2 regions of the Jeotgalibacillus marinus genome follow, and region 2 is predicted to be linked to the other one. Evidence: riboswitches for the same ligand, from Rfam matches in the RefSeq annotation. Region 2 holds a riboswitch; the other holds the start of a gene.

Region 1 (6,262 bases), on a different contig from region 2:
ATGTATAATCCATGTCCGCGAAAACGATGAAGAAATGCTGCAAAAAATGATTCACCGTGTGACTGTTTATGAAGCGAAATTCCACCGAATCCATCAATGATTTTCGCTCCTCCCACAGAGTCTTGATCCATTTCTTCTATGTTTGTAGCAAGGTTATAGTATGTTTCCGCTCGAAAAAAGAAACAATCTTTTGGCCTTTGTACACCTCTTGCAACTCGTAGGTACTCATCCAAAGAAGAATGGGAGTCATAGCTTGAAAAATTGAAATTCTTTGATCCACCCTCGGCATTAAACCCTAATGCAACAGCAATCGCCTCAAGCAACGTTGATTTCCCCATCCCATTCTCACCAATGATGTAGGTGATATTTGGATGGAACAATAGATTATCCAACGATTGGATGGCAGGGAGATTGAGTGGGAAATGATTGAAAGATTTAATTTGGTCTCTTTTTAGTCTAACTGATTTAATATATTGGTTTTCTGAACGCAATTTTGCCATCTTCGCACCTCCTCTTACTTTCCTTTATATTTTTATATTAAATCTTTTCCACCGAATTAACTATCTTCAAGAGAACTAAACCTATTCATTAGGTATAAACGAATAGGTTTAATATATAGGAAAAATACTTATTTGCGTTAACATCAGCTTATTTATTGAAAAAAATCAGCCTCCTCAAAGTTTGAGAAAACTGATTTCATTTACTTAAATATACTGATCAAAAAATGCTAACACTTTACGATAAACGTTGATCTCATTCTCTTTTTTGGAGAACCCATGTCCTTCGTCTTCAAGCACAAGGTAATCGACCTCTCGCCCTTTGTCCTTTAACGCTTGAACGATTTGATCGGATTCTGCCTGAACAACTCGTGGATCCTTCGCACCTTGGATGACAAGCATCGGTTTTGTCATCGTATCAAGGTATTCAATCGGTGAGTCCTCTGTCAGCTTTCCTTTATCTTCAACAGGATCGCCCACCCACTGCTTCATCACTGGCTTCCAATGTTCAGGAACCGATTCAATAAAGCTAAACAGATTACAAGGCCCGAAAATATCGACCACCGCTTTAAAATATTCAGGATGTCTGCCGTGCAGAAGCAGTGCCATATAACCACCGTAGCTTCCACCCATCAGCAATATTTTTTCACGATCGGCATAGCCTTGCTGAATCAAATACTCTAGCCCTTCAATGTTATCAAGCCTTGGCCCATGCCCCCAGTCGCCTTCCACCATTTTTGTAAAAGCTAGACCGTATCCCGTTGAACCACGGAAGTTTGGTGCAAAGATACTGTAGCCGCGGTGAACGAGGAACTGAAACAAAGAGCGGAACGTTGCACGCTCAGCATATTGCGGTCCACCGTGTGGCCATAAAATGACATGGCCGTTACTATTCTCTTCTTTCGCCTTGAATAATTGTGCTTCAATGGCTAGCCCATCAAAAGACGGATAAGAAAAGACTTCTGGTTCTACTAAATCTTCTTCTTTTACACCCGGTACACCGTAATTTGTCAGCGCATTCCATAAGCCTTCTTTTCGTTGGAAAAGGTTCGCCGGTCGAGTAGCTGAACTTGCCAAAATATAAAGGTTTCCCGATTCAGCAATCGTTACCCCTTCAATGACACTTGCTGGTAACTCTACATTTTCAATCGATTCATCCTCTAGATGAACCTGGTATAAGTTATCACTAACTCCTTGCTGGCTTGCGAGGTAAAGTGATTTGGTTATTTTGTCATATTGAACATCGATGAAGTCTTCATTTTCAACCTCAATCACTTTTTTAAATTCACTTTTCTCTAAATCAAATTTAGCTAAATACGAGTAGTCTGATTCATAATTTGTAACAAAATAAATTTCGTTGTCAGACACAAATACAGCACTTGAAACAGTATGATGTTTATCCGTTTCAGGCGTTAGCAATACATCATTATTTCCAACTTTCGCATAAGCTAATGTGTATGTATTTGCAAAATGCTTAAGGTAAATGAAATTCTTTTCATTCGGGCTTTTCGTAACCAAGTATGTTGCAGCGCCCTCACCATGAATGATGACTTCTTCCTCACCAGTCGTCACATCATAACAATATGATTTTAAATACGTTTGATCATCTTTGTTGGATGTATAATACAAGCGATTACCGTCATCCGAAAGCTGAGCGACCATATGACGTGAATCTTCCTTTAGACGAATTGGCTTTAAATCCCCGCCTTGAGGTGGCAACGCATAAATTTGACCATTCTCATCACCATCTTTATCCATGATAGAAATGATAAAGTTGCCGTTCTTATCATATTTGAGCTCTGAACAGCTTTGATTATGAAAGCTTAGTGGATAAGGAAACGTATTCGGCAAATCCATCGCCCATAAATTATATTTCCCATTTAAATTTGTACTAAAAACAAGCTGTGATTCGTCTGGACTTACGGCAAATGATTGAATTCCAAACGTTTGGAAAAAGTTTTCTACATCAGGCTGGTTAAATGAAATCATATTCGTTGAAACCCCCTACTATAATTCAATCTACTGACGTACTTCTCCAATATATGGTGAAAACCCTGCTGAAATGTAAAATTTTTTCTATAAAAGGTGTGTTTTATAGTTCATAGGTCAATGAGTTGCGGATAAAACAAGCATTGGCTTCGATAAAAAAAGGAGGAAACGCGTATATTTCACCAAACTTCGATATCCCATTTACCTCACCATTATTTTAATGAAAGTACCGATTCATTGAAATTTATGACCCAGCAGTGTATAACTAAAGAGTAAAATAAAATATCGTTCCATCTTCAGGGCAGGGTGCAATTCCCGACCGGCGGTAAAACTTTGTTTGAGCCCGCGAGCGAATAGATTTCTATTTGCTGACTCCGTGCGAACCGGAGGCCGACAGTTACAGTCTGGATGGGAGAAGATGGAGGCATTGCGACGAGGGTTCTTTTCTGTGGAATAATACCCTCTTTTTAAAGCTGCCTTCTCCCCTTCTGAACGCGTCAGAGGGGTTTATTTGTGGGCTAAAAATATGGTTATTCCAATATGAGCCACGTCAATGTGCCAAAAACTTCAATGAGTGGAACGAAGGAATAGGAGATTACTCGTATGAAAAACACTCAAATGTTAGTGAAGTTATCGATGTTTAGTGCAATTGGATTTATTTTAATGCTACTCAATTTTCCACTACCGTTTTTACCCGAATATTTGAAAATTGATTTTAGCGACATACCAGCTTTACTGGCTGCACTTTTGTTTTCACCAATGGCAGGGGTCATCGTTGAAGCGTTGAAAAACATTTTGTACTACCTTTTTCGTAGTAGCGGCGTACCAATCGGCGAATTATCTAATTTTATCGCTGGGTGTGCATTTATTCTTCCAACCGCATTCATTTACCATAAAAGAAATACGAAAAAGGCGTTGGCAGCTGGACTTGTGTCAGGCACAATCATTATGGCGCTTTTGCTAGCTGTTTTAAATTACTTTTTAATTCTTCCAGCCTACGCGTGGTTTTTCGGCATGGACTTTATGTTAGATCCAACTGTCAAATGGTACACCACAATCGGTGCGATTCTACCATTTAATTTAATCAAAGGGGTTATTATTACCGCTTTGTTTATCCCGTTATTTATAAAATTACGACCTTGGATACTACACAACCAAGTTCAAACAGACTAAATACAATAGGGTGCCAGCAACTTCTCTACTTATTTGAGAGGTAGCTGGCACCCTTAAATGATATACTGAAAAAAAGCAGAAGGAACAGGAGGATTTATGATGAAAAAAGACTTAATTAAACGGTTAACTACATATGCAAAAATGGAAACACAATCAGACCCAAACGTTTCGACGACACCATCCACTAAAAGTCAGTGGGAGCTTGCACGACATCTTGTAAATGAACTAAAGGATATTGGTATGCAAGAAGTAACAATTGATGACCATGCTTATGTAATGGCTACTTTACCTTCAAATACCAATAAAGACATTCCAACAATTGGTTTTCTAGCCCACGTTGACACAGCAACAGACTTTACTGGCAAAAACGTTAATCCTCAAATCGTAGAAAACTATGACGGCAATGACATCGTGTTAAACGAAGCGCTGAATATTGTCCTGACACCAAAAGAATTTCCAGAGCTAGCAAACTATAAAGGGCATACACTCATGACTACAGATGGCACTACATTGCTTGGTGCTGATAACAAAGCTGGAATCACTGAAATCATGACTGCGATGCATTATTTAGTGCAAAATCCTGCTATCAAACATGGTCGCATACGTGTGGCATTTACACCGGATGAAGAAATTGGACGCGGTCCTCACAAGTTTGATGTGAAAGCATTTGATGCTAAGTACGCCTACACCATCGATGGTGGACCACTTGGCGAGCTTCAATACGAAAGTTTTAACGCAGCAAGCGCAAAAGTTGTCGTCAAAGGGACCAACGTTCACCCTGGAACCGCAAAAAACAAAATGGTTAATTCGTTAAAAACCAGCATAGAATTAAATGGATTATTACCACTTGACGAAGCACCAGAGTTTACGTCAGGCTACGAAGGGTTTTTCCATTTAATGAAAATGGAAGGCGATGTTGAGGAAACAACAATGGAATACATCATTCGAGACCACGATCGTGAAAAATTTGAAGCACGTAAAAAACTTTTACAGCGTATTGTTAAAGAAGTTAACGCTAAACGCGGAAAAGGTACGGCGACGCTCCAAATGGAAGATCAATACTACAACATGCGTGAAAAAATTGAACCCGAACACCAAATTGTTGATTACGCTGAAAAAGCAATGAACAACCTTGACATAAAAGCGATTATTGAACCCATTCGCGGCGGAACGGACGGCTCACAGCTATCTTACATGGGACTGCCAACACCCAATGTCTTTACTGGCGGTGAAAACTTCCACGGCAAATTTGAATACATCTCCGTTGAAAATATGGAAAAAGCAACACAAACCATTATTGAAATTGTGAAATTGTTTGAAGCTGAAGGAAAATAAGGTTCATTAGACAAAAGGAGCCGATTTATGGGCTCCTTTCACCTAACTTGATTTGCTTTTTTACGCTCCTTTATGACTTCGATCAATGGGACAAAATCAAGTAGTAGTCTATCAATCCGTTATAAATTTTAAAGGCTCATTTCTTATTATTTTGATACAATAAAGTATAAACTCTAAATAATTCCTACGTAAAAATTCCAAGGTGGTGACTAGATGAACATGCGTAAACTTGATCTTGTTCTTAGTGTTGTTTTGCTTTTGAATTCTATCCGCATTTTCTACATAATTGCAACGTCTGCCGACCCAAAACCAGTTGATTATATGGTTTTATTCCTCTCTACAGTTGGTGCGGTTATACTTTTTACGAATAGCCGATACCGTAAAAATAAAGAGGAATCTACCGACAATAAATAGCAGATTAAACAGTATTTTATTTTAATCATTATACAAATAAAGGTTTTTTGTTAAAATAAAAAGACACCTATACCCAATAGATGTCTTTTTATTTATTTTATTTATTCATCCGATCTAAGAAACCACCAAGCAAATCATCGATGTTTTCTACTTTATCTTCAACTTCATCTTCGCTAGCATCGCTATGATCTCTTTTAGATTTAGCCATATCCCAATCAAAATTCATTAGGTCGTCATCATTGCTTGTTACAGCAACTTCACTTTCCTCTTCATCTACTGAACCTTCTTCATCATTTTTAGCATATGACCGTTTAACATCTTCTTGAAGGTACAAGGCCTCATCAATATCTAAAGCAGTACTATTCATAGACGCTAATATAGATGTTGCTCGCACAGGATCTGCTAAAAGTTGATAAATGATGTTCCCAAGGAGTGCTTCGGAGTGTGAATGGCGAATCCAACTACGTTGTTCTTTGCTTAATGGCTTAGGCAAAGGGACCGAAACGATTTCTCTCTCTTTTGATTGAGAGTGACTACCCACACCTTCTAACACAAACTCAGCGATTTTACTTGAAAAATTTCTGCGCTCTATCTCCTTAAGTTTCTGCAGTTCTCGAATTATGTGATCCGGGGTATTAGCTGGGATGCGAAATGTTATCGCTTGCCCTCTTTTAATACCACTATTAGACATTTCACTCATAAATAGGCCCTGTTATTTTCCGACTGCTGTTTTCTCTTTTGGTTTCTGAGCAGTCTCTTTATTATTTTTCCTAGAAAAATCAGATATTAGTTTATAGTAAGCATTTGCCATCATCCAAATACTTTCTTTTTCATTTTCAAAGAAATCGATATTA
Region 2 (6,262 bases):
TGTAATGACTGCATCATACTTACCTGACTTCGCTAAACGTTGCGCAACGACCGGGATTTCAAATACCCCTGGCACCCATGCAATAGATACGTCTTCATCGTTTACACCATGACGTTTCAATGCATCCTCTGCACCACCAAGTAATTTGCTTGTAATAAATTCATTAAAACGACCTACCACAATCGCTATTTTCAAATCCGTCCCAACTAAATGTCCTTCATAAATGTTTTTCATCAATACGACCTCCTAAAGATTAAGCATGTGTCCAAGCTTCGTTTTTTTAATTTCCATATATTTTGCATTTTGCTCTTTTGTGGGCATTTGGATCGATACACGTTCAACAACTTCTAACCCGTAACCATTTACCCCCGCAATCTTACGAGGGTTATTCGTTAAAATACGCATTTTTGTGACACCAAGATCTTTTAAGATTTGAGCGCCTATCCCGTAATCTCGTAAGTCAGCAGCAAATCCAAGTTTATGATTTGCTTCAACTGTATCTAACCCCTCTTCTTGAAGCTTGTATGCTTTAAGTTTATTAACGAGTCCAATGCCACGGCCTTCTTGTCTCATATACAGCAAAATCCCGTGATCTTCTTTTTCAATTTGAGAAAGTGCTGCAGCAAGCTGGGGACCACAATCGCAACGATGGGAACCAAACACATCCCCTGTCAAGCATTCTGAATGAACGCGTACGAGTACTGAATCAACGGAAGAAATATCTCCTTTTACAAGCGCCACATGTTCCTGCCCTGTTAACGTTTCTGTATAGGCAACGGCTCGGAACTCTCCATACTCTGTTGGCATATGTACATCCACTTCACGTTGAATCAACTTCTCTTTCTTGCGTCGATACGCGATTAAATCTTGAATGGTAATCAATTTTAAATCAAATTTTTCAGCGATTTCTACTAGATGGGGTACGCGTGCCATCGTGCCATCTTCTTTGATGATTTCACAAATGACCCCCGATGGCTTTGAACCAGCTAACACAGCAAGATCAACCGCAGCTTCTGTATGACCTGCACGTTTTAGTACGCCCCCTTTTTTTGCGACAAGCGGAAAGATGTGACCTGGACGGTTAAAATCTGTTGCAGTTGCACTTGAATGAACTAGCTCTCGTACCGTTAATGCTCTCTCGGGGGCACTAATTCCCGTTGTCGTTTCAATATGGTCAACACTCACAGTAAAAGCCGTACCGTGTGAATCTGTATTCCTGTCTGTCATCGGTTTTAGCTCTAGTTCATTTGCACGCTCTTCAGTAATCGGCACACACACAAGTCCGCGGCCTTCTGTTATCATAAAATTGATTATATCTGGAGTGACGGCTTCTGATAAAGCGATAAAGTCACCTTCATTTTCACGGTCCTCATCATCCACGACAATGACTACTTTCCCTCTTTTTAAATCTTCTAATGCGTCTTCGATGCGGTTGAACATAACGTCATCCTCCTAATCCATAAAACCATGTTTTTGTAAAAATGATTCGTCAACGCTATTCTTCTTAGGCTGCGTAGTACCTGGCTGCTGGAAACGCTGAATATATTTCGCGATCATATCACATTCAATATTGACTCGATCACCCATTTTTTTCGACCCAACAATTGATTCATCAACTGTTTGAGGGATTAGTGAAATCATGATTGCCGTATCCTCTACGTCAAAAACCGTTAATGAAGTACCATCAACAGCAACTGAACCTTTCACTATAAAATAAGGCATGAGAGTCGGATCCATTTCAATATAAATGTAAATCGCATTTTCTTTTTGTTTACGGGAAATAATCGTTCCAGTACCATCAATGTGACCTGAGACAAAGTGGCCTCCAAATCGACCATTTGCTGCCATCGCACGTTCTAAATTAACGCGAGAACCGGTTTTTAATTGATGCAATGTAGACGCTTTAACAGTCTCTGGCATCACATCAACTGAAAACGTTTGATCAGTGAATTCTGTTACCGTTAAACAAACACCGTTTACAGAAATACTATCGCCTAGCTGAACGTCACTTACTACCTTTGGTCCTTTAATTGTTAACACCATCGACTCGCTCCCACGTGTCATTGAAACAACAGAACCAACTTCTTCAATAATGCCTGTGAACAATCATCGTCACCTTCTTTCTTGCAAAAGAGCTGTTACTTTAATGTCTGGTCCAATCGTATGCATTGATTCGATTGAAAGTTTCCAGGCGTCATCCATTTTCAATACACCTGCACCATTAAAGACAGAGAAAGCACGCCCATTGCCTACTATTTTTGGTGCGATATACATAACCAATCGGTTTACTAGCTTTTGGTCCAAAAATGCTCCATGCACTTTGGCTCCACCTTCTACATAAATAGAATGAATTTTTTCTTCGCCAAGTCTTTTTAATAGCTCTGGCAATAGAATTTTTTCTTCAGCCATACGAATAATCCATACTTGATTGTGTCTCGTAATTAGTTGTTCTCGTTCTTTAGATGCGCTTTTTCCACAAATCACCCAAGTCCGCGCGCATCCATCCGTTAGAATAGTGGAATGATCCCCTATTGATAATGCTGTATCTAAAACAATTCGAATCGGAGAAACTCCTCCATTGGGCAGTCTAGTCGTGAGAGATGGATTATCCGCTTTTACTGTGTTTGCCCCAACTAAGATGGCATCATGAAGATGTCGATCTAAATGAACATCCTCTCTTGCTTCAGGTGATGTGACCCATTTACTATCTCCTGTTTCTGTCGCAATTTTGCCATCTAATGTCATTGCTGCTTTAAGTGTGACAAATGGTGTTTGTGTTGCAACATGATAAAAGTAAAATTCATTTAATGAGCGAGCTTCTTCTTCACAAACACCAACCACCACGTTAATTCCAGCTTGTTTCAGACGAGCAATTCCTTTACCAGCAACGATCGGGTTTGGGTCGGCCGAACCAATCACCACTCGCTTTATTCCCTTTTCAATAACTAATTCTGCACATGGCGGCGTTTTCCCAAAGTGTGAGCAAGGTTCGAGCGTGACATAAATCGTTGCTCCTCGTGCCTCGTCATCTGCTTGCTTTAACGCATTTACTTCAGCATGCCCTTCTCCAGCTCTTAAATGTGCACCCATCCCAATCACTCGGCCATCTTTCACCACAACCGCTCCAACTGCCGGGTTTGGAGACGTTTGCCCCATTGTACTTTTCGCCATTTCAATAGCTAACTTCATCCATTTTTGATCCATGCTATCACCTTTCTTCTTTTTGGATGACAACAAAAAAGCCCCCTATAATCGTTTGTAGGGGGCGATGAAAGCATAGATAAATAAGCGTTTAAGTGAACAATTTTTTCACCTAATCGCTTCTTCCTTCTCCCATCCAGACTTTCACTGTCGGCTTTGGAATTTCACCAAATCCACCGGCATCGCCGGGTCACGGACTGAGGACCGAGGTCCATCACCGCCGGTAGGGAATTACACCCTCCCCGAAGGATAACTGATTCGATTGTAATCTCATTATGTCTGATAAATCAGTGTTTTGTAAAGGTTTTTGTCTTCGGATTACCTGTCGTTTATATGAAAACTGATAATTTCCGAGTGGATAGATGAAGTCGAAGATATGAATTTATTTTAACTATAAATAATGAATACTGTAAGTACACCAAATATCTTCTGACAGTTTCTTTTAATTAAATTAGTACAACATTAGTTCAAAAAGGTATTTTTGTTTTTGGGGACGAGAAAGCACAAAATTTGATGTACTTACAGAAACTGATATCTAATAATTGTTCATTGTTTGATTACAGCCATTAGATTTTACCACCATTGACATATTTCTTACCAATGTTCGCCAAGGAATTTACCGTACATTACCAATGGATTTACCAGTGAATGAAAAAGCTCTACAGATTAACATTTTGATAATCTGTAGGGCTTTTTTGTACAGAGATAATAAAGTTGTTTAAAAAATAAAAAGTCGTTTAAAAATTTCATTTTGTTTTGAAATTATACAACTAAAGTAAGCAGGTTTGTTGAAGAAGAAGTAATTGACATAGACTATATTTACGATTAGAATTCTACTATTCAATAAATTAATTGAATAGTTGAGAGGGGCTTTTACATGCTTAATGAACGAAATTTAAAGGACTTATTATATCAAGAGTTCGCAAGGATAGGGAAAAGTTTATCAAGCCCTAAACGATTGGAAATTCTTGACCTTTTATCACAAGGTCCTAAGTCTGTGGATGCTTTAGCAAAAATTACAACCATGTCTGTTGCTAATGTATCTCAACACTTGAAAACTCTTTTCAATTCGAGGTTAGTTAAGTTTAAGAAGGAAGGAAACTACGTCATATACGAACTAGCGGATGAAGTAATTTCTGATTTTTTAAACTCATTGCATGCATTATCAGAAAAGCAGCATATGCAGGTACAACAAATAAAAGAAGAGTTTTTAAATAATCAACTTGGTATAGAAGGGATAACTCTTTCAGAGCTTAAAGATCGAATGGATAAAGGTGAGGTTTTACTGTTGGATGTAAGATTGAAAGAAGAATATGAAAAGGCTCATATTCCTGGTGCTGTTTCTATTCCTATCGAAGAATTGGAAGATAAACTTTCGTCTTTGCCAGCCAATTGTAATGTAGTTGCTTATTGCAGAGGACCTTATTGTTTAATGTCGGCAGAAGCAGTGGAAATTCTGAAGGCAAAAGGGATTACTGCATTTCGATTGGAAGACGGTGTTAGAGAATGGCAACAATTAACGAAATAATTACATTAGTTCGGGGGATTAAAAATGAAATTAGGGATCATTTTGGAGACAAAAGAGCCTGAGAAAGCGTGGAATGCTTTTCGATTTGCTAATGCTGGATTAATGAAAGAACATGAAGTCAAAATTTTTCTAATGGGTGAAGCCGTTGAATGTGAAAACATTGAACATCCAAGGTTTAAAGTTAAGGAAGAAATGAATAAATTTGAGGAATTAATGGGTGAACTATTGGCTTGCGGAACATGTTTAAAATCGAGATTACTAGATAAAACATCTTCATGTCCGATTTCTACAATGGATGATTGTATTAAGGTTGTAGAATGGGCTGACAAAATGGTTACGTTTTAATCATCAAGATAAATCAATAAATATAAGAAGGTGTTTATAAGTGTTCGGTAAAGAACAAGATTCAATCGACAGTTATATAGATTCACCAGAAAAGCTAAAAAAATTATATAGACGAGTGTTGTTTGTTGTGAGTCTATCACAAATTTTTGGTGGGGCGGGACTTGCGGCAGGGATTACGGTAGGTGCTCTTTTGGCCCAACAAATGCTTGGAACTGATGCCTATGCAGGAGTTCCGTCAGCTTTATTTACTTTAGGGGCAGCAGGAGCAGCTTTAATCGTAGGAAAACTTTCTCAACGTTATGGACGTCGTACAGGTTTATCGACAGGTTTTATTGTAGGTGGACTCGGAGCAATTGGAGTTGTGATTGCTGCCATGATGAATAGTGTAATTCTTTTATTTTCTTCTCTCCTAATTTATGGCGCAGGAACTGCAACAAATTTACAAGCTCGTTATGCAGGGACTGATTTAGCAAACAATAAACAACGAGCAACTGCAATCAGTACTACAATGGCTATGACAACATTCGGGGCTGTTGCAGGTCCGAATTTAGTAGAAATTATGGGTAAATTTGCTCTTTCCATTGGTGTTCCGGCTCTTGCAGGTCCATTTATTTTATCAGCTACAGCATTTATCTTAGCAGGACTTGTACTTTTTATTATGTTGCGTCCCGATCCATTAAATATTGCAAAAAGGATAGCAGCTTATAAACAAAAAAATGAGCATGGAAATAAATCGGATTCTGTTGATAAAACAATAAATAAAAAAGGTCTTACAGTCGGTGCAACGGTTATGGTTCTAACTCAAATTGTAATGGTTGCAATTATGACCATGACACCAGTCCATATGAAACATCATGGTCATGGTTTAGCTGAAGTCGGAATTGTTATAGGATTTCATATAGGTTCAATGTATCTACCTTCACTTGTAACAGGTATTCTTGTTGATAAAATTGGTCGAACAGCAATGAGCATAGCTTCGGGTATTACATTGTTATTCGCTGGCTTATTAGCAGCATTCGCACCAAGTGATTCAATGATTCTGTTAGTAATTGCTCTTTCTTTACTTGGATTGGGATGGAACTTTGGTTTAATTAGTGGTACTGCTCAAATAGTTGATTCTACAGAGCCTTCAACACGTGCGAAAACACAAGGAACACTTGATGTTTTTATTGCATTAGCAGGAGCTTC

The links. Region 2 has a riboswitch for FMN ahead of ribD (bifunctional diaminohydroxyphosphoribosylaminopyrimidine deaminase/5-amino-6-(5-phosphoribosylamino)uracil reductase RibD). Riboswitches for the same ligand answer to the same signal wherever they lie in the genome.
Region 1: it holds a riboswitch for FMN, as region 2 does, so the genes downstream of both, AB1471_RS04655 (ECF transporter S component) here and ribD (bifunctional diaminohydroxyphosphoribosylaminopyrimidine deaminase/5-amino-6-(5-phosphoribosylamino)uracil reductase RibD) in region 2, are expected to answer to the same signal.

Annotation. Positions count from the first base shown of each region.
Region 1 is NZ_JBFMIA010000002.1:338,000-344,261, forward strand. Features, by position in the region: gene AB1471_RS04645 (AAA family ATPase) at 1-500, opposite strand, end outside; gene AB1471_RS04650 (S9 family peptidase) at 705-2,486, opposite strand; FMN riboswitch at 2,775-2,910, shown strand; gene AB1471_RS04655 (ECF transporter S component) at 3,090-3,659, shown strand; gene pepT (peptidase T) at 3,759-4,994, shown strand; gene AB1471_RS04665 (hypothetical protein) at 5,208-5,408, shown strand; gene AB1471_RS04670 (hypothetical protein) at 5,506-6,108, opposite strand; gene AB1471_RS04675 (Alp7A family actin-like protein) at 6,121-6,262, opposite strand, start outside.
Region 2 is NZ_JBFMIA010000005.1:94,863-101,124, forward strand. Features, by position in the region: gene ribH (6,7-dimethyl-8-ribityllumazine synthase) at 1-234, opposite strand, end outside; gene AB1471_RS08240 (bifunctional 3,4-dihydroxy-2-butanone-4-phosphate synthase/GTP cyclohydrolase II) at 247-1,440, opposite strand; gene ribE (riboflavin synthase) at 1,453-2,106, opposite strand; gene ribD (bifunctional diaminohydroxyphosphoribosylaminopyrimidine deaminase/5-amino-6-(5-phosphoribosylamino)uracil reductase RibD) at 2,113-3,204, opposite strand; FMN riboswitch at 3,322-3,455, opposite strand; gene AB1471_RS08255 (ArsR/SmtB family transcription factor) at 4,079-4,729, shown strand; gene AB1471_RS08260 (DsrE family protein) at 4,754-5,074, shown strand; gene AB1471_RS08265 (MFS transporter) at 5,115-6,262, shown strand, end outside.